DNA from 4 places in the Paraburkholderia sp. BR10872 genome. Region 2 is predicted to be linked to each of the others. Evidence: riboswitches for the same ligand, from Rfam matches in the RefSeq annotation. Region 2 holds a riboswitch; each other region holds the start of a gene.
What was found. A riboswitch is a leader RNA that binds a small molecule or an ion and turns the genes downstream of it on or off. The one in region 2 is predicted to bind cobalamin.

Region 1 (2,195 bases), on a different contig from region 2:
CATGGGACGGCCTCGTCTAGCTGGGTGCGATCACTTCGCGCCCGCGGTCTGCACATTCGCCAGTGCGATATCGAAGGCCGCTTGCAGCGTCGCGCCATCGAGATCCTCTCCGATCAGCACGAAGCGGCTCGCAAGCGGCTGCGCCGCGCTTTCCTGCGCGTTCCAGCGGCGGTCGAAATAGCTGTCGAAGCGGCGGCCCACGCCTTGAATCACGAGGCGCATGGGCGCACCCGGCAGCGCGGCAAAGCCCTTCACGCGATAGATCGTGTGCGCATCGACGAGTTGCTGCAGCGCCTCGATCACAGTCTCGCGCGAAGCCGCATTGCCCGACACCACAACCGAATCGAACTCGTCATGATGATGATCGGGATCGTCGGCGGAACCGTGATGGTCGTGCCGCAGATGAATGCTCTCCTCGGAGGCCGCCTCGAGCCCGAGCAGCGTATGCAGATCGAGCTTGCCGTGCTGCGCGCGCACGATCTTCACCTGCGGCGGCAGCTCTTCGCGCAGCTCGGCGATGAGCGCGTCCTGGCCCGCAACGTCCAGCAGATCGGTCTTGTTGAGAATGATGAGGTCGGCGGCCGAAAGCTGGTCTTCGAACAGCTCGTGCAGCGGCGACTCGTGATCGAGGTTCGGGTCGGCGCGGCGCTGCGCGTCCACGGCCCGCGGATTTTCAGCGAACTGGCCGCTCGCGGCGGCGGGGCAGTCCACCACGGTCACGACCGCATCGACGGTGAACGCGTTGCGGATCGACGGCCAGTTGAACGCCTGCACGAGCGGCTTGGGCAGCGCGAGACCCGAAGTTTCGATCAGCACGTGATCGACATCGCCGCGGCGTTCGAGCAGTTTCTCCATCACGGGGAAGAACTCTTCCTGCACGGTGCAGCAAAGGCAGCCGTTCGCGAGTTCGTAGAGCTGGGCTTCCGTTTCGTTGCCGTTCTCGTCGCAGCCAATGCCGCAACCGCGCAGAATCTCGCCGTCGATACCGAGTTCGCCGAATTCGTTGACGATGACCGCGACGCGCAGGCCGCCCGCGTGCTGGAGAATGTGACGCAGCAACGTGGTTTTACCGCTGCCGAGAAAGCCCGTCACGATCGTGACCGGAATCTTGCGCATTTGCATGAAGTGCTCCTTCGGCGCCAGGCCGTATCGAGGGGCATGGTGCGTCGCGCCTGCCGTTCGTGCGGGTGCCGTGTTGCGCACACGCGCGTATCCATGGAGACGCTGTCACGCGCAACGATCCAACAACCTGCAGGGGACGAACGACCAGAAACGCACCCGGGCCTCGCCCGGCTGACGCATGAAAATCACGGACCCGGCACCGCATCCCCGCAGCGCGAATCCCACGTATCTGGCCGGTATCCGGACTGACGAAACACCGCTTCGCCTTCCCGCGCGAGCGGCCTTGCGGCCGGCTTGCACAGTGGCGTGGACTGCGTAAAGCATGGAAGCGGTTTGCGGCATTCGTGCGAACGCCGCGCTCGTTGTACCGTTGCGGGTGCAGTTCAGGTTGGCCATGCCCGAGGCGGGATGGCTCCCTGATTCCCGTTTAACTGCGCGCGCATTATGAATCGCGCGCGCGAGCACCAGAGTGCGTGCGAGTGTAGGCGCGGGGGGCCCGTGCGTCAAGGAAGGCGTGGGAAGCCGCAAAAGCGTGTGCTATCGTAGCGCGCATCCGGCGCCCGCCGGAACGCGACGCTTTTGCTCGTTTTGCCCCTGCGGTCACGCCTTCGATCGACGCCCTCGCCGTGAATCCTGCCGAAAATCGCGCCTCGGGCGCAGCCTCATTCGAAGCCACGCCGGAACCCGCGCAGCGCGTGCCGCCGCTTGCGCTCGGCATCGGCTGCCGGCGCGGCGTGACGCTCGCGCAGGTCGAAGCCGCGGTGCGCGCCGCGCTCGGCGCGTGGCCTCTCGACAGCGTAACGGCCGTGGCAACGCTCGATGCAAAAGCCGGCGAACCCGCCTTGCACGCGTTTTGCGCGGCACATGCGCTGCCGCTGCACACGTACACGCGGGAGCAACTCGCCGCGACACCGATACTGGCGCCCCCCTCCGCAGCCGCGCAAGCGCAGTTCGGCGTAGACGGCGTGTGCGAACCCTGCGCGCGTCTGGCGGCGGGCGGCGCTCCGCTCGTGCGCGGCAAGCTGGCGCTCGACGGCGTGACGGTCGCAATCGCAGGCATTCTGCCAAACGAC
Region 2 (2,195 bases):
GCGCGCGCACGTCGCGCTTCGTGATCTGACCGTCGTGTCGGTAGGCGTCGTCGGGGAGGCCTGGCGTGAGCGTCCAGCCGCGCGCGGGCGTCTGCGCACTATCGCTTTCGCATTCGAACGCGACCAGATTGAGCGCCGCGGCTTCTTCAACGTGCCACGCATCGGCGCGGCCTTCTATGCGGCGTTCGAGCGGGCCGCCCAGATGCTCGAACACGGCAAGACGCGTGGCGCCGAAGCCCGCTTCGGCGAGCAACGCGGCAAGCGCCGCGGGCGTGCGCCCATCCGCGCTCAACGCGAGCACGCGCGAGCGCGCGTAGAGATGGCGGCGCAGCGCATCGAGCGGACGACCGACGAGCGAGACCATCGCCGTATCTTGCAGCGCCCACCCCTTGCGCGCCGCCGCGAGCGAGAGCGACGACGGCGCGGGCAGCACGCGCATTTCACCGGGCACCACGCGGCGCGCGAGCGTCGCGCCCACGCCGAACAGCATGGGGTCGCCGCTCGCGAGCACGCATACGGACTGATTCGACTCGCGGTACGCAAGCAGCGCCTCGACGCTAAACGGCTGGGGCCACGCTTCGCGCCGTGCACGCACGCGCGAGGGCAGCATCGCCAGATGGCGTTCGCCACCCGTCACGATGGCCGCGTCGAACAGCACGCGCCGCGCGTCGCGCCCGAGCCCCGCGTATCCATCGTCGCCGATGCCCACCACCGTCAGCCATGCCTGCGTGCCCTGCATTCGCTCTCCCGCCGTTGCCTGTTTGGTTGCCTGTTTCCCTACACCGCCACGGCCCGCAGCCCGATCGTGGGGTGGAGCACGCGTGAAAACGGGCATAATACCGTGTCCGCCGGTGCCGTTAAGGCAGCTTTGCATGAGACCGGAGCAAGCGCTGAAGCGCCAACTCCGGATCGCAAAAAGGGAACACAGCAAGCTGTGGCCGCCCCGCGACTGTGAGCAGCGAGACCGCATCCACCCGAGCCACTGGTTTTACCGGGAAGGCCGATGCGGCTCACGACCTGCGAGCCAGGAGACCTGCCGGCCGACTGTTCGCGCGAACCCATATCGGACGGGGTGTACCGATACCGCTGCCGTTTCCCGCCTGCCGTGCGGGCAACGCGCCGCTCCAGCGTGATGCTTACCCGGTAATGCCTTGAAACACGAAACGAAGCCTGTCTCGCCCGCTGCCGCATTGGCCGTGCTCCGCCCCTCGGCGTGCCCGGGGCTCCTGCGCGTGGTCGCGGCGCGCGACGGCGGCCTGTGCCGCATCCGCCTGCCTGGCGGCGCGCTGAGCGCCGCGCGTGCGCGGGCCCTCGCCGACGCAGCGTCGACGCACGCGAACGGCGTACTCGAACTGACCAATCGCGCGAACGTGCAGATTCGCGGCGTGCGCGCCGGCGAAGAAGCGGCATTGAGCGCCGCGCTGATCGACGCAGGCCTCGGCCCTGCCGGCATCGACGCCGCGAGCCCGGTCGAGCGTGCATGCGCCGCCGACGAATTGCGCAACGTGATGCTGAGCCCGCTCGCGGGCCTCGACCCTGACGCGTTGTGGGACACGACGGAACTCGCCGCTGCGCTCATCGACATGATGCAGCGCGAGCCACGCTTCGCCGCACTCTCGCCCAAGTTCGCGTTGCTACTCGACGGCGGTGAACGTGTGGCGACGCTCGAGCATCCGCACGACATCTGGCTCGCCGCGCTGCATGATGGCGCAACGGTGCGCTTCGCAGTGGGCCTCGCAGGTCGCCCCACGGCGCGGCCAGTCGGCACGCTCGCGGCCGAAGACGTTTGCGCATCGATGCGCGCGCTGTTGCATGCGTTCCTCGATCTCGCGGGCGCGGCCGCCACACGCATGCGCGACGTCCTCGCCACTCATTCGCTCGACGCGCTGCTACAGCGCGCGCAACAGCATGGCGACTTCACGTTGACGCGCGACGACGCCACGCTGCCCGCTTGGCGCCGCGCGGCGAGCCCCGCCGGCTTGCGCCTCGGCGCATACGCGCTGCACGCCGACGGCAGCGGCTACGTGGGCGCGCAGCCCGCTCTCGGCCGTATCGACGCGCCAACGCTGCGCGCACTTGCCGCGCTCGCGGAAGACTCGGGCGACGCGACATTGCGCGTGACGCCCTGGCAAGGCGTCCTGCTGCCGAATGTGCCCGCGCACGCCATGCACGCCGCGCTCGAACGCCTGGACGCG
Region 3 (2,195 bases), on a different contig from region 2:
AGTAGGTGAGGCCGCTCAGTGCGGAAAGCGGCCCTGTCGAGCCGATCGAGCCCGAGGTGCGCACCTGCGAGTCGAAGGTCTTGTTCGATCCGCCGCCGAACGAGACGGTGGTCTGGTTCGGCTGGTTCGACGCATGGCGCGTGAACAGTTGGACGACGCCGCCCACGGCATCCGCGCCGAACGAGGCGGCGGCGGGACCGGAGATCACCTCGACCCGGTCGAACGAGGCAGTCGCAAGATCGGCCCATTCGGCCGTGCCCGTGGTGACGGAGCCTATGCGTATTCCGTCGATGAACACGGCCACCTGGTCGGCCGACGAGCCGCGGATGCTCACCCCCGTGTACGACCCCGGGCCGCCGGTCTGCGAGACGGTGACACCCGGCAGCGTGGCGAGCGCCTGCGCGATGCTGGGGTCGACGGGGGACACGCGCTCGAGGTCTTCGCGCGTAAGCACCTGGGTGGTTGCATAGCGCTGATCGAACGATTGTGGCAGATGCTGCGCGTCGCCCACGACGAGGATATTGGGCAGCGTGGTGTCGCCGCCGGCTTGTTGCGGCGCCTGGGCGGACGATGCATTGGCGGCATTGGCGGCATTGGCGGCGTCGGCGGCATGCGCGGTTTGCCACGCCCAGGCGAGCGCGGCGGAAGTCAATACGAATTGGCGAAAGTTCATGATGCGGTGGCTGGAAACAGCTCCTGAAATACGGGCTGTCCGTGCAACGGGCGATCGCCACGCGGGCGGTGCTTGCGCATTGGGGATCCCCGCCCGCTGCGGCTGCTGGACTCGGTTGATGGCAGGTCTCCTGGCTCGCGGGTCGACATCCGCAGCCGGCCTTCCCGGTTTCCCAGTGGCCTTCTCTGGCATGGACTCGCCGCTTACAGTTGCGGGGGCAGCCGCAGTCTTGCACTGCGTTCCCTTTTGATCCCGTCGCCGGGAACCATCAGGGCGCAAGGGTAAGGGCCGCGCAATCGGTGCGTCAACCTTTGACGAGCGTCGTGTGGCAAAAACACCCGGTTTGGCTGCTTCCGCAACTTACGCTATCCTTGCGGCTGTTTTTCGCGCGTAGGCGCTGCACAAGCGAAACGCAGCAGGGAAGCCGGTGAGAATCCGGCGCGGTCGCGCCACTGTGACCGGCGGTCAATCGAGCCAGAAGTCAGACCTCGCTACGTCCTCGCCGCATCGAGCGGGGGCGGACGGCGCTCGTCCACGCAATCCCACCTACACAAACAAGAAGACTCATGAACAAGAACATTCTCGCCGTCCTGGGTGGGACGGCATTGGCATTCACCGGCGCTGGCGCCTCGGCGCAGCAGGTCACGTTGTACGGTGAGATGGACGCGAGCGTCGACTATGTCAGCGACGTTGGCGGCCGCACCCAATATCGTGCAGGCTCGGGTCTTGTCGACGGCAGCTTCTGGGGCCTGCAGGGCACTGAGGACCTCGGCGGCGGCAACGCCGCGATCTTTCGCCTCGAGCGCGGCTTCTCGTCCACCTCTGGCGAAGCCTTCAACGACCATCCGTTCTACGTTGGTCTGCAATCCGAACGACTCGGCACGATTACGCTGGGCCGCCAGTACGACACGATGCACGACTACTTCGCCCCGTTCACACTAACGGGCGGCGCAGGCGGCACGGCATTCGCGCATCCGTTCGACAACGACAACGCCAACAATTCGTGGCTCGCCTCGAACGCCGTGAAGTACGCGAGCGCAACGTACGGTGGTTTCAGCGCCGGCGCGATGTACGCGTTTTCGAACGAGGCGGGGCGCTTCGCGCAAAATCGCGCTTACGGCTTCGGCGTCCATTACGAAGGCGGCCCGTTCAGCGCAGGCGTGGCGTGGATGCACATCAACGGACGCGGCGCCTCTTCGGTGGGTGCGTACGATACATCGGTGCTGCCGGGTGCGGGCCTCGTGCCGACCGAGGTCGCGGTGCAGCGCGAAGACACCATCGGCGCGGGCATGAGCTACGCGCTCGGCGACGTCACGCTTGGCGCGGCCTGGTCGCGTTCCATTCATACCCGTGTCAGCGAGGCCGACGGCGGCGCGCCCTTGCCTTCGGTCGCATTCAGCAATTACGAAGTGAATGCGCTATGGCAGGTGACGCCCGCGTTCTCGCTGGCGGGCATGTATGCCTACACGGGCGCGACCTCCGCGCATTGGCATCAAGGCGCGCTGCAGGCCGGCTATCAACT
Region 4 (2,195 bases), on a different contig from region 2:
CGTCTCCGGAACAAAGTTGTTTTGTCGTTTCGGGCGGCCTCGCGCGGCACGTGGGCGCCGCTGAAACCGATGAACTGGCGCGGATCGTCTCAGTGCAAAATGGATTGCTCAAACTCGTGCGGCGCGGATATTGCAGTGCAGCATTGCCGCGCGACGCGTCGGCGCGTGCGGATCAGGCCCGCACAGCCGCGGGCGCGATGCTTTTGAAAGGCGAAAAAAAATGCCCCGGCACGCGAGGCGCGCGGGGCATTTACGCAAGTTTGGGGTCGCTTTTTCGATAGGCGCGCGATGTGCGCGCTGCGGCCCCGGCGGAGCTTATGCGGCGCGCGTTTGCGTGCCGCGTGCGCTGCCGGTACGGGCGTTCGCGCCGAGCAGCTTTTCGGCGAGCGCGCCGAAAAGCAGACCGATCGTCGTCCAGAGAATGAACTGCATGCCGATCGACACCGTGCGGAACTTCCACAGCAGCACGGCCGGGAACGCGGCGGGCACCTCGTTGATCGTCGGCAACGCGAGCTGGATCGCGCCGATCACGACGACGAACAGCACGAGCGCCACGATCGAAGCGTTCCAGAGGCCAAGGCGCGGCACGAACGCGGCGCGCACCTTGAGCGAGAACACCGACACGGCGATCGAGATCGCGATCATCAGGAAAAAGAGCCCGGTGCGATAGCCGATCGTCTCCGGGTCGCCGACCGAGGGCGGATTCGCCGGATACTTGATGTTCGGCACCAGGTAGATCGCGACGAAGGCGGCGAGCGCGAGCCAGGCCGAGAGCGCGCGCGGCGAAAGACGCCCCACGCGACCATTGGCATACGCGAAGACGAGCGCAAAGAGTCCGCCGATCGACGCGCCATAGACCATCACGCCCGTGAAGAGACCGACGCTCGCCTGGGTCTTGCGGCTGACGATTTCGGGCTCGGGCGCTTCGCCCTTCGCGGCGTCGGCTTTCTCCTCGAAGGAGATCGCCTGATCGACCTGGGGCTCGCCTGCGATCTTCGCGAAGCCGAACGTGAGAAGTCCCGCGGCGATGCCTGCGAGCATGCCGCGCACCAGCAACTTGCCAACCATGGTCAGCTCCCGGTCAGTGGCAGGGGAAGCCGAGCAGATGGCGGCCGTCGTGAACGAACTCGTGGACGTACATGCCCGGGAAGATCGACGTGGCGCCCTGCTCGGCGCCCACGAAGTACAGGGCCAGCAGCAGCATCAGGCCGCCGAAGATCGCCCAGGGCAGGATGTCTCGCAGCGCAATGGGCGCCGGCGCGGCCGGGGCGTGCTGCAAGGGGAATGAGGTTTCGGACATGCTGACTTCTCCTGGGGTTACGCGCCCCGCTAGTCGTTGAAAGAGTGGTTCACGACGCGCAGGTCTGACTTCCGTTGCTTCGATGTTTTCGACGGCAACCAGTTACAGTGGCGCGACCGCGCCGGACTTGCACCGGCTTCCGCGTGTCGTGGAGCCCGTATTCTACGCGCTGCGGCGGCCGGCCGCGGCCCGGATGTCAGCCAAAGAGTAGTGAAGCATAAGGAAAAGCATGTCGACGACAGTCTGGCTGGTGAGCCATGCGGCGAACGCTGCTCTGCGCTCGGGCACGTTCCCGCACGTGCCTGAAGTGCCTGTTGCGGGTGAAGACGCCGAAGCAGCGCTCGACGCGCGCGTACTCGAGGCGCTTGCCGCCTGGCGCGAGCGCTGGCACGCGGGGCTGGCCGGTGGTAATCGCAATGGCGAGGTGCCGCGTGCGCTCACGAGTCCCGCCGCGATCGCCCGCGCGAGCGCACGCGCGGCAGGCTTCGCGGGGGCAACGCCAGCTGAAGCGCTCGCCGAAACCGCCTTCGGCGCGTGGCAAGGTCAGCGCCTGACGGATCTCGCGCGTGAAGCGCCCGAGGCCCTAGCGGCCTGGACGCGCGATCCGGGCTTTCGGCCGCCAGGCGGCGGCGAATCGTTCGACGATGTCCGCACGCGCGTCAGCGCCTGGCTCGATGCGGTGCCCGACTCGGGGCACAACGTGGTCGCCTTCACGCACGCGAGCGTGATCCGGGCGGCGATTCTTCACGCGCTGGGCGCGCCGTCGGCGGGGTTTCGCTCGATCGAAATCGCGCCGCTTTCCGTGACGGCCCTACGCCGCACAGAGCACGGCTGGGTTTGGCTCGCGGCGATGAAGTGAGGACCGGAACGGCGCTACCGCCCTGCCCTCGCCGTC

Region 1: another riboswitch for cobalamin. It lies ahead of cobW (cobalamin biosynthesis protein CobW); the one in region 2 lies ahead of cobG (precorrin-3B synthase).
Region 3: another riboswitch for cobalamin. It lies ahead of AB4Y43_RS34755 (porin); the one in region 2 lies ahead of cobG (precorrin-3B synthase).
Region 4: another riboswitch for cobalamin. It lies ahead of AB4Y43_RS39005 (CbtB domain-containing protein); the one in region 2 lies ahead of cobG (precorrin-3B synthase).

What each region holds. Positions count from the first base shown of each region.
Region 1 is NZ_JBFRCN010000073.1:22,288-24,482, reverse strand. Features, by position in the region: gene cobN (cobaltochelatase subunit CobN) at 1-3, opposite strand, end outside; gene cobW (cobalamin biosynthesis protein CobW) at 31-1,116, opposite strand; cobalamin riboswitch at 1,336-1,606, opposite strand; gene AB4Y43_RS36200 (cobalamin biosynthesis protein) at 1,749-2,195, shown strand, end outside.
Region 2 is NZ_JBFRCN010000011.1:2,751-4,945, reverse strand. Features, by position in the region: gene cbiE (precorrin-6y C5,15-methyltransferase (decarboxylating) subunit CbiE) at 1-739, opposite strand, end outside; cobalamin riboswitch at 869-1,056, shown strand; gene cobG (precorrin-3B synthase) at 1,152-2,195, shown strand, end outside.
Region 3 is NZ_JBFRCN010000065.1:11,556-13,750, forward strand. Features, by position in the region: gene AB4Y43_RS34750 (TonB-dependent receptor) at 1-673, opposite strand, end outside; cobalamin riboswitch at 776-958, opposite strand; cobalamin riboswitch at 1,049-1,183, shown strand; gene AB4Y43_RS34755 (porin) at 1,240-2,195, shown strand, end outside.
Region 4 is NZ_JBFRCN010000096.1:13,104-15,298, forward strand. Features, by position in the region: gene AB4Y43_RS39000 (CbtA family protein) at 316-1,068, opposite strand; gene AB4Y43_RS39005 (CbtB domain-containing protein) at 1,082-1,300, opposite strand; cobalamin riboswitch at 1,340-1,485, opposite strand; gene AB4Y43_RS39010 (histidine phosphatase family protein) at 1,530-2,159, shown strand.